One region of the Burkholderia sp. BCC0044 genome, then DNA from elsewhere that is predicted to be linked to it. Evidence: predicted binding sites of a transcription regulator. Region 1 holds the regulator's gene; each other region holds the start of a gene.
The links. The regulator HrcA, encoded in region 1, represses chaperone genes, less so after heat shock. The targets are predictions, from matches to a motif close to TTAGCACTCNNNNNNNNNGAGTGCTAA.
Positions count from the first base shown of each region.

Region 1 (5,876 bases):
CGATGATCTTTCCCATTTTTTCCTAATCTCCAGAAATGCTTGTTTGCTGCACGAAACCCCGCGTTTTTGGGCGGTTTCGCACGCCAGAATTCAACTCTGTTCCCGAAATGCGTCCGTCCGATCCGTTTTCAAGACCCGACGAGCGATGCGGATATTAAATTTTTTCAATCGCCGCCGGCTAGCGGATCGTGCGGGCCGCCCTCGCCGGACGGCGCACCGGCCGCCGCGGCATCGGCCGCCGCGCCAATCTTCGCGCGTGCCGCCGCGACGGCTGCCTGGAACTGCGCGAGGCCGTGCCAGCCGGTCGCGCGGCCCAGCCGCTTGCCGCGATGGAAGAAGAACCACGTCGGCACGCCGTGCAGCCCGAAGCGGCGCCCCAGCTGATGGTGTTCGTACACGTTGCAATGGAACCACTTCAGGTCCAGCGCGCGGATCGCGTCAGGCTGGGCGAGCATCGCCTTCTTCGCGATCTCGCAGTTGAAGCAGTCGACGCCCCAGAAGAACACCACGGCCAGCGCATCGCCCGCGCCGTCGATGGCCGCGTCGAACGTGCCGGCGTCGAGCGCCTGCATGTCGAACGCGTCGAACGCGGCCGGATCGACGCCGGCGGGCATCATCTCCGCGGCCCTACTTCGGCTGGGCGACGGTGACGAGCGCCGGGCGCAGCACGCGGTCGGCGATCATATAGCCCTTTTGCAGCACCGCGACGACGGTGTTCGGCTCCTGCTCGGCCGGCACCATCGAAATGGCCTGGTGCTGGTGCGGATCGAACTTCTCGCCCACCGGGTTGATCGCGACGACGCGGCCCTTCTCGAGCGCGCTCGTCAGCTGGCGCAGCGTCAGCTCGACGCCTTCGCGCACCTTCGCGATGTCGCCGGAGGTATCGCTGACGGCCGCTTCCAGGCTGTCCAGCACCGGCAGCAGGTGTTCCGCGAAGCTCTCGATCGCGAACTTGTGCGCCTTCGACACGTCGTCCTGCGCACGGCGGCGCACGTTCTCGGTCTCGGCCTTCGCCCGCAGGAAGCTTTCCTGAAGCTCGGCGACCTTGGCTTGAGCCTCCGCGAGCGCCGCGTCGGCGGCTTCGGCAGCGGGTGCGGCGCCTTGCGCCGCCTGGTTCTCGCTGCCGATGTCTTCGGCCGATGGGGTAGTCGGGTTCTCTTGCGTGTTTTCCATGTCGCTGAAAGTCGATTAGAGGTTGAAGCCAAATCGGCAACCGCCGGACGTATACCCGGCGACACCGCACATTACTGGTGCAAATAAGGGCGAAAACTACGATTTCAAGAGGGTCATTCGCCGGCATTCGCCAATGCCGCGAAACAACCGCGCATTTTCCGGTGCAGCGGTCGCATAGTCTGCCGGATCGGGCGAAACGGCCTGTAACAACGCTTACCCGGCAAGTACTAGCTGCGCACAGCCCGGCTGCACTACACTCCACTCAAGCGTCGGAAAGCGCGTTTACCCTTAGCTGACCGTCGCCTGACATCCACCTGGCGCCGTTTTCACCCTTGTTCTCGAGGGGAGTACCGTGAAACTGACCTTTGCGATATCGGTGGTCGCGCTGGTACTCATTGCCGGCACCACCACCATCTGCCTGTCGGGAGCCGTCACCGACCGCACGACCGAATACGGAAGCGCGCGGGCGACGTTCGACCAGATGTTCAGCTCCCACCAGAAAATCTGTCGATGATGCGCCGGTCGCGCTTCGTCGGCCGGCCGTGCAGTTCGGCCGCCGGCTCGCGATACGTGCGGCGCCGCTCCAGTTCGGCGAGCCGCGCGGCCCGCCCCGCTTCCGTTTCCGCGTAGAGCGTCTGCGCGACGCTCGCGGGCCCGCGCACGTCGCACACGCCGAGCACGGCAATGTGCCAGACGATGCCGTCGATCGCAATCTCCACATCGTCGCCCACCCGCACGTCCTTCGACGGCTTGACCGCCGCGCCGCCGATCTTCACGTGTCCCTTGTCGACCGCATCGGTCGCGAGCGAGCGCGTCTTGAAGAACCGGGCCGCCCACAGCCATTTGTCGATGCGCAGCTTCGCGCCCGGCTCCGTGGAAATCTTGTAGTTCATGTCAGCCTCCGGCAGGCTGCCGGGTACACGTAGGGATCGGCGTTCGCTTGGAGGACTTCGTCCTCCCCGAGCGAACAAAGCGAACGTGGGGATCGTTTCATCTCAGCTTACCGTTTCGGGCTGCGCGGCCTTGACGGGCCAGCCTTGCAGATTCTCCGCGACGATCTCGCCGAGCGCGCCGATCCATGCGGACGCGCCGTTCAGGCACGGAATCCGGTGGAAGGTCTTGCCGCCGCCGGCGAGGAATTCGTCGCGCACTTCCATGCCGATTTCCTCGATCGTCTCCAGGCAATCGGCCGTGAAGCCGGGACAGAACACGTCGGCCCGCCGCACGCCGGCCTCGCCGAACTCGCGCAGCGTCGGCGCGGTGTACGGCTGCAGCCATTCGGCCTTGCCGAAGCGCGACTGGAACGTGACGCGGCACTCGGTGCCCGACAGCCCGAGCGCGGCCATCAGCAACGCGCCCGTCTGCTGGCACTGGTCGTGATAGGGATCGCCGAGGTCGAGCGTGCGCTTCGGCACGCCGTGGAAACTCAGCACCAGCTTGTCGCCGGCCGCGAAATCGGGCCGGCCGTGCTGCGCCCAGTACTGGCGCACCTGTTCGGCCAGCGCGTGGATATAGGCCGGATGGTCGGCGTAGTGCCGCACCGTGCGCACTTCCGGCTGATTGCGCATGCGCGCGAACGCGTCGAATGCGGCATCGAACGCGGTGGCCGTGGTCGACGCCGAATATTGCGGATACATCGGCATCAGCAGCACGCGCTCGACGCCCGCCCGCTTGAACTGCGCGAGCGCGTGCGCGATGTTCGGGCTGCCGTAGCGCATCGCGTAATCGACCGTCACGTGATAGCCGTTCGACACGAGCAGGTGCCGCACGCTGTCGGTCTGGCGCTCGGTGTACACGCGCAGCGGCGAGCCCTCGGGCATCCAGACGGCCGCGTATTTCTTCGCGGACGCGCGGCCGCGCAGCGGCAGGATCAGCGTGCGCAGCAGCACCTGCCAGACGGCCTGCGGGATTTCGACGACCCGCGGATCCGACAGGAATTCGGCCAGGTAACGCCGCACCGCACGCGGCGTGGGCGCGTCGGGCGTGCCGAGATTGATCAGCAGCACACCGATGCGATGGGCGGCCGCGACGCTCGAAGGCGGCTCAAGATCGAAACGCATGGGCAAGAACGTGCTCGAGGCACGGGACCGGACGGCCCTCAATTATAGCGGGCCGTCTCGATCGGGTCGGCTGGCCATTCGGCCGACTGGCCGCGCGCACGACGCCGCGGCACGATGGCGGGACGGCGTCGGTGCCGCGATTACTGCTGGCTCAGCGTGAGCGACAGCAGGCGCGCGGTGATGTCGACGATCGGGATCACGCGGTTGTACGCCATGCGGGTCGGGCCGATCACGCCGAGCGTGCCGACGATCTGCCCGTTCACCTCGTACGGCGCGGTGACGACGCTCATTTCCTCGATCGGCACGAGCGTCGATTCGCCGCCGATGAAGATCTGCACGCCCTGGGCGTGGCTCGACACGTCGAGCAACTGCAGGAGGCCCGTCTTTTGGTCGAATACGTCGAACAGCTTGCGCAGCCGCGCCATGTCGGAAGAAAGGTCCGCCACTTCGAGCAGGTTGCGCTCGCCGGAAATCAGCACGGTGTCCTCGGTGTCGGGCACCTCGGTGCTGGCCGTCACGGCCGCGTGCATCAGCGTCGTCATGTCGCCGCGCAGCTGGTCGATCTCGTCGCGCAGGCGGCGGCGCACCTCGTCGAACGACAGGCCGGCGAAATGCGCATTGATGTAGTTGGACGCCTCGGTCAGCTGCGACGGCGAATAGTCGCGCGGCGTCGCGAGCATCCGGTTCTGCACGTCGCCCTCGGGCGTGACGATGATCAGCAGGATGCGCTTGTCGGACAGGCGCATGAACTCGATCTGCTTGAACACGTGGCTGCGGCGCGGCGTCAGCACGACGCCCGCGAACTGCGACAGGTTCGACAGCACGCTCGCGGCGGCCGCCACCACCCGCTGCTGCGGCTCGCCGGCCTGCAGCGTGTTCTGCACCTGGCGGGCGACGGCCTCGGCGTCGATCGGGGCCTCGACCGTCAGCATCGTATCGACGAACAGCCGGTAGCCGCGCGGCGTCGGCACGCGGCCGGCCGACGTGTGCGGGCTCGACACGAGGCCGAGCTCCTCCAGGTCGGACATCACGTTGCGGATCGTCGCCGGGCTCAGCTCGAGCCCGGAGTAACGGGACAACGTGCGCGAGCCGACCGGCTGACCGTCGGCGATATACCGTTCGATCAGGGTTTTCAGGAGGGTTCGTGCGCGAGGATCTAGCATGGTGGAAAATTTTAGCGCAACCGCGCGAGCACGGCGAGTGGCGTCGGCCACCATTGCGCGGGCCGGCCCGATCCGGCCCCGTCGGCGTTCACCCGGTTCTTTTCGTCAACGAGCTATGGTGTAATGCCGGCATGAAAACCGGTAATCAGTTCAGTACTGTCGCGCTCGTCGGCCGGAGCAACACGCCCGGCATCGCCGAACCGCTCGCCACGCTGGCGGACAGCATCGCCACGCTCGGCTTCGAGGTCGTCTTCGAAGCCGATACCGCGCGGGAAATCGGCATCGCCGGCTACCCGGCGCTCACCCCGGCAGAAATTGGGGCGCGAGCAGACGTGGCGATCGTGCTCGGCGGCGACGGCACGATGCTCGGCATCGGCCGCCAGCTTGCGCCCTACCGGACACCGCTGATCGGCATCAACCACGGGCGGCTCGGCTTCATCACCGACATCGCGGCATCCGACATGCATGCGCTCGTGCCCGTGCTGCTGGCCGGCAAGTTCGAGCGCGAGGAGCGCTCGCTGCTCGAGGCGCGGATCATGCGCGACGGCGAACCGATCTACCACGCGCTCGCGTTCAACGACGTCGTCGTGAACCGCAGCGGCTTCTCCGGGATGGTCGAGCTGCGCGCGTCGGTCGACGGCCGCTACATGTACAACCAGCGCTCGGACGGCCTGATCGTCGCGACGCCCACCGGCTCGACCGCCTACGCGCTGTCGTCGGCCGGCCCGATCCTTCATCCGCAGCTCGCGGGCATCGTGCTCGTGCCGATCGCGCCGCACGCGCTGTCGAACCGGCCGATCGTGCTGCCCGACGATTCGAAGATCGCGATCCAGATCGTCGGCGGCCGCGACGTCAACGTGAACTTCGACATGCAGTCGTTCACGTCGCTCGAACTGAACGATACGATCGAGGTGCGCCGCTCGAAGCACACGGTGCCGTTCCTGCACCCGATCGGCTACAGCTACTACACGACGCTGCGCAAGAAGCTGCACTGGAACGAACACGCATCGAACGAAGACGACAAGGCGTCCTGACGCCGCTCCGCCCGACACCATGCTCCGCCACCTCTCGATCCGCGACTTCGTCATCGTCGCCGCGCTCGATCTCGAATTCGACAGCGGCTTTTCCGTCTTTTCCGGCGAAACCGGCGCCGGCAAATCGATCCTGATCGACGCGCTGGCCCTCGCGCTCGGCGAACGCGCCGACGCGAGCGTCGTGCGCACCGGCTGCGGCCGCGCCGACATCACGGCCGAATTCACGCCGCACGACCGCGTCGCGCGCTGGCTCGACGAACACGCGTTCGACGCCGAGGACACCGTGATGCTGCGCCGCGTGATCGACGCGAACGGCCGTTCGCGTGCATTCATCAACGGCACCAGCGCGACGCTCGCGCAACTGCGCGAACTCGGCGAGATGCTCGTCGACATCCACGGCCAGCACGCGCACCAGCTGCTGATGCGGCCCGACGCGCAGCGCGAGC
Region 1 is NZ_CADFDO010000001.1:1,701,497-1,707,372, forward strand. It holds gene dnaK (molecular chaperone DnaK) at 1-16, opposite strand, end outside; gene HWX14_RS07650 (thioredoxin family protein) at 165-617, opposite strand; gene grpE (nucleotide exchange factor GrpE) at 628-1,173, opposite strand; gene HWX14_RS07660 (hypothetical protein) at 1,526-1,687, shown strand; gene HWX14_RS07665 (RNA-binding S4 domain-containing protein) at 1,659-2,066, opposite strand; gene hemH (ferrochelatase) at 2,169-3,233, opposite strand; gene hrcA (heat-inducible transcriptional repressor HrcA) at 3,374-4,396, opposite strand; gene HWX14_RS07680 (NAD kinase) at 4,528-5,430, shown strand; gene recN (DNA repair protein RecN) at 5,450-5,876, shown strand, end outside.

Region 2 (5,876 bases), 130 kb from region 1:
CGGATGGAATAACCGCCCGCCACCGTCCGTTTACATACCGAGTTCCGGCGCGGCCGGCCGGCGGGATAATGATCGCGACGCAGCCGATCGTCCCGTCCGGCGGCACCGTGTCGCGACACGACGTCAAGGAGAACGGGAATGAAACGGATGCTTTTCGCTGCCGCGCTGACGGCGGCGATCGTGCGGCCGGCGGCCGCGGAACCGCCCCAGGTCGGCGACGGGAAACTGGTCGACGAAGCGCACATGACGCTGTACGTGTTCGATCGCGATGCGCCGGGCAAGAGCATGTGCGACAGCGCGTGCGCAGCCAACTGGCCGCCCGCGTTCGCCGACGCGTACGACAAGGCGTCGGGCGCGCTGAGCCTCGTCGCCCGCGACGATGGCAAAAAGCAATGGGCGTACCGCGGCCGCCCGCTGTATCGCTGGAAGATGGACCACAAGGCCGGCGACGCGAGCGGCGACGGCATCGGCGGCATGTGGCACGTTGCGCGGCCGTGACCGCGCGGCGACGCGCGAGGCACCCCGATGAGCTATGAATCGGACCTGCTGGTGTGGCTTCCGCATCTCACGCGCTATGCGCGTGCGCTGACGGGCGAGCGCGCGTGGGCCGACGATCTCGTGCAGGACACGCTCGAACGGGCGCTGAACCGGCCGCCGCGTGACGGCGGCAACCTGCGTGCATGGCTGCTGACGCTGTTGCGGCACCGCTTCATCGACCAGTTGCGCGCGCGGCACGAGATCGCGGTCGACGACGCGACGGCGCCCTGGCAGACGATGGCCGCGCCGGCCGGCGAGGTGGGCGGCCTGGAGTTGCGCGACGTGCAGCGCGCGCTGTACCGGCTGCCGGTCGAACAGCGCGAGGTGCTGCTGCTGGTCGCGCTCGAGGAGTTGAGCTATCGCGATGCCGCGCAGGTGCTCGGCGTGCCGGTGGGCACGGTGATGTCGCGGCTCGCGCGGGCGCGCGCGCAGATGCGCGCGTTGCTGTCGGACGCCCCGCCGGCGCACGGTACGGCCACGTTACGGGTGATCGGGAAGCCATGATGGACGATCCGCGCAAGCCTTCGAACCAGCAGGACGACGATGCGTCGGCGCAACTGCTGTCCGCGTTGCTGGACGGCGAACTGTCCGGGCACGAGCGGCGCGAGGTGCTCGAGCGCCTGCAGTCCGATCCGCAGGAAGCCGAACGATTCGCGCACTACCGTGCGCAGCGCGACGCGCTGAAGGCGCTGTTCCCGCTGCCGGGCGCGGCACCCGCGTTGTTCGTGCAGCGCCGCGCGCCGCGCTGGCGCGCCGTCGCGCATGCGTTCGCGGGGCTGGCGGCCGGGCTGCTGATCGGTGTCGCGCTGCATGCGGGCTGGGCGGCGTTCGGCCGCGAACCGGCGTTCGCCGCGCGCGCCGATGTCGCCTACGCCGTGTACGCGGCCGAACGCGAGCATCCGGTGGAAGTCGGTGCGGCCGATCCGGCGCGCCTCGCCGCATGGCTGTCGGCGCGCGTCGGCCGGCCGGTGCATGCACCGTCGCTCGACGAATACGGTTACGTGCTGCTGGGCGGCCGGTTGCTGCCCGGCGACGCGGGGCCGGCCGCGCAGCTGATGTACCAGCGCGCGGACGGCGCTCGCGTGACGCTGTACATGACCGCGTACGATGCGCGGCGTCTCGCGCCGCAGGCGATGTCGGCCGATGGCCGCTACACGTATTTCTGGTCGGATCGCGGCATGGGTTATGCGTTATCCGGTCGCGGCGACGAACGGCGTCTGCGCGAGCTCGCGATCGACGCATGCGGTGCGCTGGGCGGGCCGACCGACGCGTGGAAAGGCTGACGCGCGGCACCCGCAGGGAGCAGGCGATGAAGACGGCGATGATGAAGGGACTCGTGCTGGCGATGTTCGTCGCGGGCACGACGCTTGCGCGCGCAGAGGGCGACCCGCCCGTGCGCGTACCGATCGACGCGGACGGTGTGCAGCGCGTGACGATCGTCGGCGGCAGCTATTTCTTCCGGCCGAATCACGTGATCGTCCGCGCGCACGCGCCGGTCGAGCTGACCGTGTCGGCCGAGCCCGGCGTGGTGCCGCACAGCTTCGAACTCGACGCGCCGCAGGCCGGTATCGCGGTACGTACCGAGCTCGGCACGACGCCGAAGACGTTTCGTTTCACGCCGGTGCAGCCCGGTCGATTCGCCTACTATTGCACGCACCGGCTGCTGTTTTTCAGGAGCCATCGCGAGCGCGGGATGGAAGGCGTGCTCGATGTCGAGGCGGCGCCGTGATCGCCGCGTTGCTGGCCGCGAGCCTGATAGGAGCGAGCATGACAGCCGATCCCGTGAGCGTCGCGCAGGCGCATTTCGACCACGTCCGCTCGTACCGCGCGACGATCCGCTCGTCGGCGCGCGACGGCGCGCGCACCGAAATCCGTTACGCGTACCTGAAACCGGGCTTCGTCCGGATGGATTTCGTCTCGCCGCATCGCGGCGCGGTGCTCGCGTACGATCCCGGCGACGGCAAGGTGCGGCTGCGTCCGTTCGGCACGCATGCGCCGCCCGCGCTGACGCTGTCGCCGTCCAATCCGCTCGTGCGCGACCGCGCCGGCCACCGGGTCGACCGCTCGGACGTCGGCGAACTGCTGCGCAACGTTCATGCGCTGCAGCAGGGCGGCGCGACGGTGACCGAAGGCGAGGAGGCCGTCGGCGGCCGGACCGCGCAGCGCGTGCTGGTCACGGGCGCGCCCGCGCACGCGGTCGACGGCGTGCACCGCTACCGGTTGTGGCTCGACGCCGCGGACGGTTTTCCGCTGAAGGTCGTCAGCTACGCGGGCGATGACGACGTGCCGCTCGAAACCGTGACGCTCGACGACGTGGAGATCGACGTCGCGTTTCCCGAGCGCTTCTTCGCGCCGTGACGGCGCGCCGATTCGCGTTCCTGACGCGCATGCCGGAGGCTGCATGGCGGAGTACCGGTTTTCGACGACCTGGCGGGTGGATGCGCCGCTCGCGGCGGTCTGGGATGCGATCTACCAGGTCGATCGCTGGCCCGACTGGTGGAAGGGCGCGGTGCGCACCGTCGAGCTCGAGCCGGGCGACGCGCGCGGCGTCGGCGCGCTGCACCGGTATACCTGGAAGGGTGCGCTGCCGTACCGGCTGACCTTCGACATGCGCGTGCGGCGCGTCGAGCGGCCGCATGCGCTCGAAGGCCGCGCGAGCGGCGCGATCGAAGGCGACGGACGCTGGTCGTTCGCCGCCGACGGCGCGCGCACCGTCGTGCGCTACGACTGGCATATCCGCACGCACGGCTGGATGAACTGGCTGGAGCCGCTCGCCCGGCCGCTGTTCCGATGGAATCACGACGTCGTGATGCGCGAAGGCGCGAAGGGGCTCGCGCAGCGGCTGGGCGCGGCCGTCGAGACGGACGGCCGGACCTTCCGGCCGCTGTCGGGCGCGGACTGCGCCGACGCGTGAGATCGACCCCGAGACGCTGGCGAACGCGCACGTCGCGGCAGACGAAATCGGTGCCCGCACGGTTTTTTTGATGCGATGTCGCCGGCCTCAGGAACTCCGGGCTTACCCGGTGTCCAAACGGGGCGGGATGGGATACGCGGGCCGCCCGGGCCTGCATCTCGGGCCGCCCGTGTTCGAAATGGCTTTGTTTTAAAAGGGTTTTTTGTTGTTTTCGTGTGTTTTCCCGCCGCGGCACCGCCTCGAAAATTCCTCTGGTTTCCCTTCTTGAATTTGTCAAAACCCGTCCATATAATTAGCACTCGCTGCACGAGAGTGCTAACAATTCTCTGCCGGGCGATAAGCCGGGCAGCTTCCCTAAGCGTTCTTCAATCTCAGTCAAGAGAGGAGTGAATATGAACCTTCGTCCTTTGCACGATCGCGTGATCGTCAAGCGCCTGGATCAGGAAACCAAGACCGCCTCGGGCATCGTGATCCCCGAAGCAGCTGCCGAGAAGCCGGATCAAGGCGAGATCCTCGCGGTCGGCCCGGGCAAGCGCGACGACAAGGGCGCCCCGATCGCGCTCGACGTGAAGGTCGGCGATCGTGTCCTGTTCGGCAAGTACGCAGGTCAGACCGTGAAGGTCGACGGCCAGGAACTGCTGGTCATGCGCGAAGAAGACATCATGGCCGTGGTCAACGCCAAGTAAGCGTCCTCCGACGGTACATATTCCCAAGAATTCAAGGAGTTAGAAGATGGCAGCTAAAGACGTCGTATTCGGCGATTCCGCCCGTTCGAAGATGGTCGAAGGCGTGAACATTCTCGCCAACGCAGTCAAGGTCACGCTGGGTCCGAAGGGCCGCAACGTCGTGCTCGAGCGCAGCTTCGGCGGCCCGACGGTCACCAAGGACGGTGTGTCGGTCGCGAAGGAAATCGAGCTGAAGGACAAGCTCCAGAACATGGGCGCGCAAATGGTCAAGGAAGTTGCTTCCAAGACCAGCGACAACGCAGGCGACGGCACGACGACGGCAACCGTCCTCGCGCAATCGATCGTTCGCGAAGGCATGAAGTACGTCGCATCGGGCATGAACCCGATGGACCTGAAGCGCGGCATCGACAAGGCAGTCGCAGCGGCTGTCGAAGAGCTGAAGAAGATCAGCAAGCCGTGCACGACGAACAAGGAAATCGCACAGGTCGGCTCGATCTCGGCGAACAGCGATTCGTCGATCGGCGATCGCATCGCTGAAGCGATGGACAAGGTCGGCAAGGAAGGCGTGATCACCGTCGAAGACGGCAAGTCGCTGGCCGACGAGCTCGACGTCGTCGAAGGCATGCAATTCGACCGCGGCTACCTGTCGCCGTACTTCATCAACAACCCGGACAAGCAAGTCGCCGTCCTCGACAACCCGTTCGTGCTGCTGCACGACAAGAAGGTGTCGAACATCCGTGATCTGCTGCCGGTGCTCGAGCAAGTCGCGAAGGCTGGCCGTCCGCTGCTGATCATCGCTGAAGACGTCGAAGGCGAAGCGCTCGCCACGCTGGTCGTCAACAACATCCGCGGCATCCTGAAGACCGTTGCGGTCAAGGCGCCGGGCTTCGGCGATCGTCGCAAGGCGATGCTGGAAGACATCGCGATCCTGACCGGCGGTCAAGTCGTCGCGGAAGAAACCGGCCTGACGCTCGAGAAGGCAACGCTGGCAGAGCTGGGCCAGGCGAAGCGCATCGAAGTGGGCAAGGAAAACACGACGATCATCGACGGCGCAGGCGAAGCCGTGAACATCGAAGCACGCGTGAAGCAAGTGCGCGCGCAAATCGAAGAAGCGACGTCGGACTACGACCGTGAAAAGCTGCAAGAGCGCGTGGCTAAGCTGGCCGGCGGCGTTGCAGTGATCAAGGTCGGTGCTGCGACCGAAGTCGAAATGAAGGAAAAGAAGGCACGTGTCGAAGACGCACTGCACGCCACGCGCGCAGCTGTGGAAGAAGGCATCGTGGCCGGTGGCGGCGTTGCGCTGATCCGCGCACGCACCGCGATCGCAGGCCTGACCGGCGCGAACGCCGACCAGAACGCCGGCATCAAGATCGTGCTGCGCGCGATGGAAGAGCCGCTGCGCCAGATCGTCACGAACGGCGGCGAAGAAGCCAGCGTCGTGGTGGCGGCAGTTGCTGCAGGCACGGGCAACTACGGCTACAACGCAGCAACGGGCGAGTACGTCGACATGGTTGAAGCCGGTGTCGTCGACCCGACCAAGGTCACGCGCACCGCACTGCAGAACGCAGCTTCGGTTGCAGGCCTGCTGCTGACGACGGACGCAGCTGTCGCAGAACTGCCGAAGGAAGACGCACCGATGCCGGGCGGCATGCCGGGCGGCATGGGCGGCATGGGCATGGACATGTAATCGACTTCGGTCGAAGGTGTCCGGAGCGCGCAGCGATGCGCGTTCCAGCCAA
Region 2 is NZ_CADFDO010000001.1:1,573,688-1,579,563, reverse strand. It holds gene HWX14_RS07140 (hypothetical protein) at 139-498, shown strand; gene HWX14_RS07135 (sigma-70 family RNA polymerase sigma factor) at 526-1,041, shown strand; gene HWX14_RS07130 (anti-sigma factor) at 1,038-1,820, shown strand; gene HWX14_RS07125 (quinol oxidase) at 1,847-2,266, shown strand; gene HWX14_RS07120 (DUF1571 domain-containing protein) at 2,263-2,895, shown strand; gene HWX14_RS07115 (SRPBCC family protein) at 2,939-3,451, shown strand; gene HWX14_RS07110 (co-chaperone GroES) at 3,844-4,137, shown strand; gene groL (chaperonin GroEL) at 4,184-5,824, shown strand.
Region 2: a site for HrcA is predicted at 3,744-3,770, ahead of HWX14_RS07110 (co-chaperone GroES). Genes of this name have one in related genera too.

Region 3 (5,876 bases), on a different contig from region 1:
CCGCGTAGCGCGGGCCGTGGCCGCCCGCGCGCGCATCGCCGTGCAGCACGTCGCCGTCGAGCGTCACGACGACCGGCTGGACCTCCTGCGACGCGGCCCACGGGCTCGGCGCCGACAGTGCGACGACGAGCTCCGTGCCCGGCACGCGCTGGAACGCCTGGAACGTGTTGGTCGCGGACAGCGTGCGCGTTTCCTTCAGCACGCGCGCGGCCTGCGCGAATTCGCGCGTCGCGCGTTCGACGAATGCCACGAGTTCGCCGCTGTCGATGGCTTGGGTGACGGACATGAGGAAGTTTCCTTGATCGGTTGAACGGATGGGCTCGCGTCGCAACGCCGCAACGTCGCGATGCACGGTCAACGAATCAGCAGCAATCGTGCCAGCGCCGCGATGGGCGTATCGAAGGCCGGCCGGCGCGGCGCAGGCGCGCGATACCCGACTTGCGCAGTGCAGCCCGCGCAGACGCGTCTGTTGCGCAAGCAACACCGTGCCGGCCGGGATTGCTGCACGACACGCAGCCGGTGCGTATGCGCGATGCGCGCGCCATCGCGCCGATCGCCCGCCGTGCCGTGTGTTGCGTACGCAACGACCCCGCTGGTTCGAAACTTGCATCGCACTCGGCCCGCGCCGGCCTGGTCCGGCGCATCCGCTCTCATCGACCTCCATCCGACCATGACGCTTCTTTCCCTGCGCGGCCTCGCCGCGCGCACGCTGCTCGTATCGGCACTCGCCGTGCCTCCCGTCGTCTCGCTCGCGGCTTCGGCCGGCCGAGTCCCCACATCCGACCCGTTGCAGGGCGACGGCCGCGTATCCGCGTTCTACACGTGGGACCACGACATTCCGGCCACGCCCGGCGCGCTGCTGCGCACCGAAGCGCTGCCCGCGACGCTCGGGCTTGCAAGCGCCGGGCGACAACTGCGCATCCTGTATGCATCGACCGACGGCGTCGGCGGCCGCACGCCGATCGCGGTGTCGGGCGCGCTGTTCGTGCCGCGCGGCACGCCGCCGGCCGGCGGCTGGCCGATCGTCGCGTGGGCGCACGGCACGTTCGGGATGGCCGACATCTGCGCGCCGTCGTGGTTCGGCCGCGCGTATCGCGACGTGCGTTACCTGAACGCATGGCTTCAGCAAGGGTTCGCGGTGGTCGCCACCGACTATCAGGGCCTCGGCACGCCCGGCCCGAATCCGCAGCTCAACAACCGCTCGAACAGTTACACGCTGCTCGACAGCGTGCGCGCGGTGCTCGGCGGCGTGCCGGGCCTCGCGAACGAGGTCGTGCTCGTCGGCCAGTCGCAAGGCGGCTCGGCCGTGATCGCGGCGGCCGGCTACGCGCCGGTCTATGCGCCCGAACTGGCGATCCGCGCAACCGTCGCGACCGGGACGATCTACAACGCGTCGCGCGCCACGCTCGCATCGCTGCCGAAGTTCGAGACGGCCTACCGGCGCGATCCCGAACGCGTCGATCCGACGCTCGCGTACCAGTTCTACTCGGTGCTGTCCGCGCAGCAGATCGACCCGTCGCTGCGCGCCGACGAAGTGCTGACCGACACCGCACTGCCGATCCTCGAACAGGCGCGCATCAGTTGCCTCGCGTCGCTCGAGGACGATGCGGCGCTCGCGCACCTCACGCACGCGAACACCGTGAAACCGGGCGGCGATGCGCGGCTGAAGGCGTGGTGGGACGATTACCTGAAGTACCCGACGCTGAAGATCGCGACGCCCGTGTTCATCGGTGCAGGCGCGGACGACGGGCTGGCGCCGCTCGAACTTGCGCTGGCCAAGGACGCGTGCGCGGCGGGCACGACGGTCGAGGCGCATCTGTATGCGGGCCGCGAGCACAACGGCACCGTGAACGCGTCGCTCGCCGATTCGATTCCGTTCGTGAAGCGCGTGCTGGCCGGCGAGACGATCCGCCCTGTCTGCTCGCCGGTCGCGCAGCCCGCCGTGTCGCAATAACGGGCTCACCGCGCTTTGCACGACGGCGCGAATGCTTGTGCAAATCCGTTATTGGATCGCGCCGCCATGCATTTTTATACTCGTCAGCACTCTCTGTTAAAGAGTGCCAGCCAATTTCGACAGAACAGGACAGGACGAAAAAATGAGCCTACGCCCCTTGCACGATCGCGTGATCGTGAAGCGACTCGACCAGGAAACCACCACCGCGTCGGGCATCGTGATCCCCGACAGCGCCGCCGAAAAGCCCGACCAGGGCGAAGTGATCGCCGTCGGCCCCGGCCGCAAGGACACGGACGGCCAGCGCATCGTGCCCGACCTGCAGGTCGGTGAACGCGTGCTGTTCGGCAAGTACGCGGGGCAAGCCGTCAAGGTGGACGGCAACGAGTTTCTCGTGCTGCGCGAAGAAGACATCGTCGCGGTCGTCAATCAATAACGGAGCGCAATCATGGCAGCCAAGGAAATTCTTTTCAGCGACATCGCACGGTCGAAGCTGACCGAAGGCGTGAACATTCTCGCGAACGCGGTGAAGGTCACGCTCGGGCCGAAGGGCCGCAACGTCGTGCTCGAACGCAGCTTCGGCGCGCCCGTCGTCACGAAGGACGGCGTGTCGGTCGCGAAGGAAATCGAACTCGCGGACAAGCTTCAGAACATCGGCGCGCAGCTCGTGAAGGAAGTCGCGTCGCGCACCAGCGACGCGGCCGGCGACGGCACGACCACGGCCACCGTGCTCGCGCAGGCGATCGTCCGTGAAGGCCAGAAATACGTGGCGGCCGGGCTCAATCCGCTCGACCTGAAGCGCGGCATCGACAAGGCCGTCACGTCGGCCGTCGACGAGTTGAAGAAGATCAGCAAGCCGACCACCACGAGCAAGGAAATCGCGCAGGTCGCGACGATCTCCGCGAACGGCGAGGAATCGATCGGCCAGCGCATCGCCGAGGCGATCGATCGCGTCGGCAAGGAAGGCGTGATCACCGTCGAGGACGGCAAGTCGCTCGCCGACGAGCTCGACGTCGTCGAAGGGCTGCAGTTCGATCGCGGCTACCTGTCGCCGTATTTCATCAACAATCCGGACAAGCAGATCGCCGAGATCGAAAGCCCGTACATCCTGCTGCACGACAAGAAGATCTCGAACATCCGCGACCTGCTGCCGGTGCTCGAACAGGTCGCCAAGTCGGGCCGGCCGCTGCTGATCATCGCGGAAGACGTCGAAGGCGAAGCGCTCGCGACGCTCGTCGTGAACAACATCCGCGGGATCCTGAAGACGGTCGCGGTCAAGGCGCCGGGCTTCGGCGATCGCCGCAAGGCGCTGCTCGAGGACATCGCGATCCTCACCGGCGGCCAGGTCATCGCCGAGGAAACGGGCCTGACGCTCGAGAAGGCGACGCTCGCCGAACTGGGCCAGGCGAAGCGCATCGAGGTCGGCAAGGAAAACACCACGGTGATCGACGGCGCGGGCGACGCGAAGAACATCGAGGCGCGCGTGAAGCAGATCCGCGTGCAGATCGAAGAAGCAACGTCCGACTACGACCGCGAGAAGCTGCAGGAACGCGTCGCGAAGCTCGCGGGCGGCGTGGCGGTGATCAAGGTCGGCGGCGCGACCGAAATCGAGGTGAAGGAGAAGAAGGACCGCGTCGACGACGCGCTGCACGCCACGCGCGCGGCCGTCGAGGAAGGTATCGTGCCGGGCGGCGGCGTCGCGCTGATCCGCGTGCGGCAGGCGATCCGCGAACTGAAGGGCGCGAACCCCGATCAGGACGCGGGCATCAAGATCGTGCTGCGCGCGCTGGAAGAACCGCTGCGCCAGATCGTCACGAATGCGGGCGAGGAAGCGAGCGTCGTCGTCGCGAAGGTCGCGGAAGGCACGGGCAACTTCGGCTACAACGCGCAAACGGGCGAGTACGGCGACCTCGTCGAATCGGGCGTGCTCGATCCGACCAAGGTCACGCGCACCGCGCTGCAGAACGCGGCGTCGGTGGCCGGGCTGCTGCTGACGACCGATGCGACCGTGTTCGAAGCGCCGAAGGATGCGGCGCCGACCGCCGCGCCGGGCGGCCCGGGTGCGGGCGGGCCGGGGTTCGATTTCTGACGACGCAGCAGCGTGCGCGCCGGTTCGCCGGTGTGCGCGGTTGGGCAGGATCCTGCAACGCGTGGCGATGGAAGTCGTCACGCGTTGTTTGCTTTGGCGCGACGCAATGCCGTGGCCGGCGGGCCGATCGCCGCGCTCGGGTAAGATGAAGACCCGTTCCGCCTTGCCGCTTCCACGCCATGTCGCCCATCGCCAACACCCTGCTTCCGCTCGCCGGCGTCCTGCTGCTGAGCGTCGCCAGCCCCGGCCCGAACTTCGTGATCGTCACGTCGACTGCCGTGATGTCGCGCCGCGCTGGCGTGATGACGGGGCTCGGCCTCGCCGCCGCATCCGGCACCTGGGCCGCGATCGCGATCGCCGGCCTGAGCCTGCTCGTCACGCATGTCGCGTGGGTTCACACCGCGCTGCGGCTGGCGGGCGCCGCCTACCTGATCTGGCTCGGCCTGAAAATGATCATGACCGCACGCCAGCCGCTGCCCGTTTCCGCGCCGGCCGCGATGTCCGACTGGAACGCGGCTCGGAAGGGCTACGTCGTCAGCATGACGAACCCGAAATCCGTCGCGTTCTACGGCAGCATCTTCGCGCTGATGGTGCCGGCTCATGCGCCCGCATGGCTCGATCTATCGGTCGTCGCGCTGTCGGTTGCGATCTCGGCCGCGTGGTATTGCACGATGGCGCTGCTCGCATCGCATCCGTCGGTGCGCCGGCTGCTGGTCCGACGCAAGGCCGTGCTCGATACGGCGGCTGGTCTCTTGCTGATGGGCGTGGGCGGCCGGATGCTGGCCGGACGTTGATCCGCTGCGTATTTGTCCTTTTTCGGAGCCCGCGCCGCTCAGTTGCCATGCCGACCGCACAAACCATTCTGGACGACGACGAACGCCTCGGCTGGACCGGCAACGACCCGGTGTTTCTGCTGACGATGCTGCCGTTCGTGCTGTCGGGCACGTGAAGTCATCCGTATTATCGGGCCCAGCCCCCGCGGCGCTCGATACGAAATTTTAACGCTCGGTCCCCGTGTATCTGACACCGTCTTTACGCGCGGTTGACTAGGATTTCCGTGTCATCCCGACACGGAGCAATCCGCATGCAAACGCAGCAGGCCGCCGTCGGCGGCCAACCCGACCTCCCTCACCGACGCGGCCGCACGCCGTTCGCGACCCGGCTCGCCGATGCCTGTCCGCCGGGCAACATCCTGCTCGACGTGCCGGCGGAAAGCGCGATCCAGTTGTTCGATCTCGTCGCTCACCATGTCGCACGCGACAGCGGCGTATCCGCGGAACGGATCCGGGCCGAACTGATCAGGCGCGAACAACTCGGCTCGACCGGCCTCGGCCAAGGCGTCGCGATTCCGCATGCGCGCATCGACGGGCTCCGCTCGGCCGCCGCGCTGTTCGTTCGCGCGCGATACCCGTTCGCGTTCAACGCGCCGGACCGCAAGCCCGTGCGCGAATTCATCGTGCTGGTGCTGCCGCACGCGGACGACCGCGCGCACCTCGAACTGCTCGCCGACGCCGCGCGATGGTTCAGCGAACGCGCGATCCGGCAGGCGTCGCGCGATGCGCAAACGCCCGGCGACGTTCACCGGCTCATGCAACGCACGGTTTGAGCCAACGTCGCGCGACGACAGGTATCCCCTCCATCATTTCGGATTCCCATGTTCCCAGACCCTGCAACTCCCACTCGACGTGTGGCCGGCTTGGCCCGCTCGCTTCCGTTCATGCAGGCGTTGCACGGACAGACCGTCGTCATCGTCGACGGCGGTGCCGCCAGCGACGTCCACACGCGCTCCGCCTTCGCGCAGGATGTCGCGCTGCTCGCGCTCACCGGCATCCATCC
Region 3 is NZ_CADFDO010000003.1:385,604-391,479, forward strand. It holds gene HWX14_RS18735 (class II aldolase/adducin family protein) at 1-286, opposite strand, end outside; gene HWX14_RS18740 (alpha/beta fold hydrolase) at 671-1,954, shown strand; gene HWX14_RS18745 (co-chaperone GroES) at 2,097-2,387, shown strand; gene groL (chaperonin GroEL) at 2,400-4,040, shown strand; gene HWX14_RS18755 (LysE family transporter) at 4,220-4,834, shown strand; gene HWX14_RS18760 (PTS sugar transporter subunit IIA) at 5,125-5,646, shown strand; gene HWX14_RS18765 (acetylglutamate kinase) at 5,695-5,876, shown strand, end outside.
Region 3: a site for HrcA is predicted at 2,038-2,064, ahead of HWX14_RS18745 (co-chaperone GroES). Genes of this name have one in related genera too.

Region 4 (5,876 bases), on a different contig from region 1:
TGAACAGCCAGTCCGGCAAGGGCGGCGCGACGTTCCTGCTCGAACGCGGAATGGGCTTCACGCCGACGCGCCGCGTCCAGATCGAATTCAGCCATGCGGTGCAGACGCTCGCCGACGCATCGGGCGAGGAAGTGACGGGCGACGCGATCTGCACGCTGTTCGCGCGCGAATTCTTCGAGACCGACGGGCCGGCCGCGCGCCACGGCAGCGGCGCACGCTGGCAAAACCGCGACATCGCGACGGCGCCCGCCGCCGACGCGACGCTCGACGACGTCGTGCGACATTTCGCCGCGGCATTTGCAGCGGCCGCCGGCGCCGCGATCGACGTCGCATCGTGCGAACACACGCGCACGGCGGACGGCCGGATCGCGGTATCGGTCGGTTGCCGGATCGGCGACGCGCCGCTGCGGCACGGGGTCGGCGTGCATGCCGATGCGGCGAGCGCCGCGCTCGATGCGGTCGTCAGCGCGATCAACCGCTCGGCATGGCACTGCGCGGACCACCGCGCGGCGGCCTGACCGCCGGGCTTCGATGCAGGGTTGAAACGTCAGGGAGCGGTGCGTGACCGCCCGTGCGCCGCGCGATCCGCGCCGCACGAGGCAGCAAAAAAGCGGCTCGGAAGGCCGCTTCGGTCGAGGCATGAAAAGGAGTGCTACCCGCGCTCAAGTCTCGGTCGCGCACCGCGTCGCCTGCCACGCGAACAGGCACCAGCGACCCTGGTCGTGCGTGTGGACGGACGTATAGGCGATCGGGAAGACGAGGCCGCCGTTGTTCGTTTCCATCTCGATCAACGCGCGCCCGGTGACGACGCAGGTGGCGTCGCCGACCGGCAGCACGTCCTGCGACTGGATTTCGATCTGGCGATAGCGGCGGCGGCCGGCGACGATGGCGTCGATGAACTGCTGCTTGGTTTCGCGTTTGCCGTTGGTATGGACGAAAAACACCTTGTCCGACAACAGCGCATCGAGCGCCTCGCCGTCGCCGTCCACCATCGCCCGGAACCGGTCGCGCTCGAGCGCGCGGATCGCATCGACCACCTTCGCCATCGCCTGACTCCTCGGCAACGCGCCCGCGTTGCCCGGGCGTACGGATCAGAAGTTGTACTGCAGGTAGAACTGGTGGAAATTTATACCAGGATTCGGCTCTTTGATACCCGCGTTAGACACATGTTCGAAACGGTAGCCGACCTGATACTGTTGCCGTTGACCGAACTGCACGCCCACGCCGCCCGTCGGCGCGAACTGGAACGCGGTCGACAGCGAGAAATTGTCCGAGATCGTCGGATGCGTCAGCAGCCGGACGCCGCCGCCCGCCTCGATGAACGGGCGAATCTGCCCGCTGCTCTTGATGAAACGGAACATCGGCGTGACGCCGAACTCGCCGATGTTGCCGTGGACGTTGCCGCCCGTGTGCCAGTAGCCGGCGTGCCCTTCGACGACGAACGCGAAGTGCCAGCCGCCGATTTCCCACCAGTTCCAGCCCGGATCCCACACCACGCCGATATCGGCCTTGTCGATCCCGCGGCGATCCGAAAACCCGCCGCCCGCCTGGATCCCCCATCGATCCGCGAAAGCCGCACCCGATCCGCCCAGAAGAGACGCCGCCAGCATCGCATGCAGCACCAGCCGGCTGCGAGGCCGGCGATTCTTCTTATTGTTCATCTGACACTCCAACTTTGTGGGTTGAATGGAGCCTGCGGCAACGGCCGGGCCCGAGCGAACTGAATGGTATGGTAAAGGACTTTTCGAATCGGCATCACGAAGCGAAATGGCTTGCTTCCAAAACGACAAAAATCGAAATCGTCTACCGATTCCCATCAGAAACAATGGCTTACGGAACTTCGCGGCGCGGTTCTTGTCGCAGATTAGACTATCGACTCCACCGGTTCGATAGAAAATCGGGAACTCGGAAGCCCCCGCCCGCTCTAAGGAATTAGCACTCGTATTACGGGAGTGCTAAGATGACCCACGGAATCTCATCCGAGACCGGGGTTTGTCCCTGATTCCAAAGGAGTTTTTAGTGAGCAACGCCCTGACCCTCCCGAACACCCTGAGCCCGACGCCGGCCAAGGCCGAATCGGCAGGCTCGCTGGCGCTCGCAGCCCAATCGATGTTGCCCGGCCAGCTCGGCAACATCGACGCGTACATCCAGGCCGTCAATCGCATTCCGCTGCTGACCGCCGAAGAGGAACGCCGGTACGCAACCGAATTCCGTGAAGACAACAACCTCGACGCGGCGCGCCGGCTCGTGCTGTCGCACCTGCGCCTCGTCGTGTCGATCGCGCGCAACTATCTCGGCTACGGCCTGCCGCACGGCGACCTGATCCAGGAAGGCAACATCGGCCTGATGAAAGCGGTGAAGCGTTTCGACCCGTCGCAAAACGTGCGCCTGGTGTCGTATGCGATTCACTGGATCAAGGCCGAGATCCACGAGTACATCCTGCGCAACTGGCGCATGGTGAAGGTCGCGACGACGAAGGCGCAGCGCAAGCTGTTCTTCAACCTGCGCAGCCACAAGAAGAGCATGCAGGCGATGACGCCGGAGGAAATCGACGGCCTCGCGCAGGAGCTCAACGTCAAGCGCGAGGAAGTCACCGAGATGGAAACGCGCCTGTCGGGCGGCGACATCGCGCTCGAGGGCCAAGTGGAAGACGGCGAGGAATCGTACGCGCCGATCGCCTACCTGGCCGACTCGCACAACGAGCCGACCGCCGTGCTGGCCGCACGTCAGCGCGACATGCTGCAGACGGACGGCATCGCGCAGGCGCTCGACGCGCTCGACGCGCGCAGCCGCCGCATCATCGAGGCGCGCTGGCTGCACGTCGACGACGACGGCTCGGGCGGCTCGACGCTGCACGATCTCGCCGCCGAGTTCGGCGTGTCGGCGGAACGCATCCGCCAGATCGAAGCGAGCGCGATGAAAAAGATGCGCACCGCCCTCGCCGAATACGCGTAAATCCGCGGCGCTTCAGCGCGCTTCACCCCAAACCGCTGCCTGACCGGCAGCGGTTTTTTTTTCGTCCGCTTTCCCGCCGCTTTCCCGCCGTTTTTCTACTGCTTTTCACCCGCTTTTTCAGCGCGTTTCACCGTCCGTTTCTTCGCCGATTAATTGACCCGATTCACCGGGTATCAGGCCATTTGCGGCGCCCTTCCGCACAACCTTGATCTACCTCAATTTCTACCCCGTGTTTCGCGACGGTCTGCCGCAGCGCAGCACTCGGCATCGGAAAGCCGTCCTTTTAAAATTGGCATGTCAGGCGCAAAAGGATTAAAACAGCTTCACGGCCGTGATAAATCCGACGTAACGTCGCCCCCAATCCGACTTCAATCGATTCAGGATAATCGCCTTGATCTCGATCAATAAAAAGCCTGCGCCGCCTTCGCGGCCGGCCGGCACGATCGGCTGGCGTGCGCGCATCGCCGCATGGGCACGCGGACCGACCCTCGCCCGCGACATCACCCTGATGCTGATCGTCAAGCTGATCCTCCTGATGTCGCTCAAATACGCATTCTTCAATCATCCGCAGGCGGAGCACATGTCGTTGCCGCCTGCCGCCGTGGCCGAGAAGCTGCTCTCGGTGCCGGCGCCTGCACCCACCGAGGGAGACCACCATGATAAGTAGCGAAGTCGTCGATCTGTCACGTCTGCAGTTCGGCATCACGGCGCTCTACCACTTCCTGTTCGTGCCGTTGACGCTCGGCCTGTCCTGGCTGCTCGTCATCATGGAAGCCGTCTACGTGATGACCGGCAAACAGGTCTACAAGGACATGACCCAGTTCTGGGGCAAGCTGTTCGGGATCAATTTCGCGATGGGCGTGACGACCGGCATCACGCTCGAATTCCAGTTCGGCACGAACTGGTCGTACTACTCGCACTATGTCGGCGACATCTTCGGCGTGCCGCTCGCGGTCGAAGGCCTGATGGCGTTCTTCCTCGAATCGACGTTCGTCGGGCTGTTCTTCTTCGGCTGGAACCGGCTGTCGAAGGTCAAGCACCTGATCGTCACGTTCCTCGTCGCGCTGGGCTCGAACCTGTCCGCGCTGTGGATCCTGGTCGCGAACGGCTGGATGAACAACCCGGTCGGCGCCGAGTTCAACTACCAGACGATGCGCATGGAAATGACGAGCCTGTTCGACGTGCTGTTCAACCCGGTCGCGCAGGTGAAGTTCGTGCACACGGTGTCGGCCGGCTACGTGTCGGCGGCGATGTTCGTGCTCGGCGTGTCGTCGTGGTACCTGCTGAAGAAGCGCGACGTCGATTTCGCGCTGCGCTCGTTCGCGGTCGCGGCCGGCTTCGGCCTCGCGGCCACGCTGTGCGTGATCGTGCTCGGCGACGAATCGGGCTATACGACCGGCGAAGTGCAGAAGATGAAGCTCGCCGCGATCGAATCCGAATGGGAAACCCAGCCGGCGCCCGCGTCGTTCACGCTGATCGGCATCCCGAACCAGGAGGCCCAGCGCACCGACTACGCGATCAAGATCCCGTACGCGCTCGGCCTGATCGCGACGCGCTCGATCGACGAACCGGTGATCGGCCTGCGCGATCTCGCGAAGCACAGCGAGGAACACATCCAGAGCGGGATGATCGCGTACGGCGCGCTGCAGAAGCTCAAGCAGGGCGACACGAGCGACGCGACCCGCGCGCTGTTCGACCAGCACAAGCAGTATCTCGGCTACGGGCTGATGCTCAAGCAGTTCACGCCGAACGTGACCGACGCGACGCCCGAGCAAATCAAGGCCGCCGCGAAGAAGACGATCCCGCCCGTCGCGCCGGTGTTCTTCTCGTTCCGGATCATGGTGTTCCTCGGCTTCCTGTTCGTCGCGACGTTCATCGCCGCGTTCTGGTTCTGCGCGCGCCGCGAACTGCTGCAGGACAACCGCCGCTGGTTCCTGCGCTACGCGGTGTGGGCGATCCCGCTGCCGTGGATCGCGATCGAATTCGGCTGGATCGTCGCCGAGCTCGGCCGCCAGCCGTGGACGATCGCCGGCGTGCTGCCGACGCACCTGTCCGCGTCGAGCCTGCAGCCGAGCGACCTGTACCTGAGCCTCGCCGGCTTCATCCTGTTCTACACCGCGCTGTTCGTCATCGAGATCAAGCTGATGTTCAAGTACGCGCGCCTCGGCCCGTCGTCGCTGCATACCGGCCGCTATCACCACGAACTCGCCGCCGCCGGCGAGCGGGCCGCGGTTTGAGCACGCCCTCGCAACCGAACAAGGAATCGCTATGGACTATGCAACTCTCAAGCTGATCTGGTGGGTGCTCGTCGGCGTGCTGCTGATCGGCTTCGCCGTCACCGACGGCTTCGACATGGGCGCCACCGCGCTGCTGCCGTTCCTCGGCAAGACCGACGAGGAGCGCCGCATCATCGTCAACACCGTCGGCGCGACGTGGGAAGGCAACCAGGTGTGGCTGATCACGGCCGGCGGCGCGATGTTCGCGGCCTGGCCGCTCGTCTACGCGGCGTCGTTCTCCGGCTTCTACTTCGCGATGCTGCTCGTGCTGTTCGCGCTGTTCTTCCGGCCGGTGGGCTTCGACTACCGCAGCAAGCGGCCGGACCCGCGCTGGCGGGCCGGCTGGGACTGGGGCCTGTTCGTCGGCGGCTTCGTGCCGGCACTGGTGTTCGGCGTCGCGTTCGGCAACCTGCTGCAGGGCGTGCCGTTCAAGTTCGACAGCGACCTGCGCGTGACCTACTACGGCGGCTTCTGGGCGCTCTTGAACCCGTTCGCGCTGCTGTGCGGGCTCGTCAGCCTCACGATGCTCGTCGCGCACGGCGCCGCGTTCATCAAGATGAAGACCGACGGCGTGATCGCGCACCGTGCGGCGATCGCGCTGCGTGTGGCGTCGTTCCTCGCGGTCGTGCTGTTCGTGCTGGCCGG
Region 4 is NZ_CADFDO010000005.1:79,285-85,160, forward strand. It holds gene leuA (2-isopropylmalate synthase) at 1-518, shown strand, start outside; gene HWX14_RS28350 (nuclear transport factor 2 family protein) at 663-1,046, opposite strand; gene pagL (lipid A 3-O-deacylase PagL) at 1,092-1,661, opposite strand; gene rpoH (RNA polymerase sigma factor RpoH) at 2,020-2,955, shown strand; gene cydP (cytochrome oxidase putative small subunit CydP) at 3,341-3,622, shown strand; gene HWX14_RS28370 (cytochrome ubiquinol oxidase subunit I) at 3,612-5,192, shown strand; gene cydB (cytochrome d ubiquinol oxidase subunit II) at 5,224-5,876, shown strand, end outside.
Region 4: a site for HrcA is predicted at 1,933-1,959, ahead of rpoH (RNA polymerase sigma factor RpoH). Genes of this name have one in related genera too.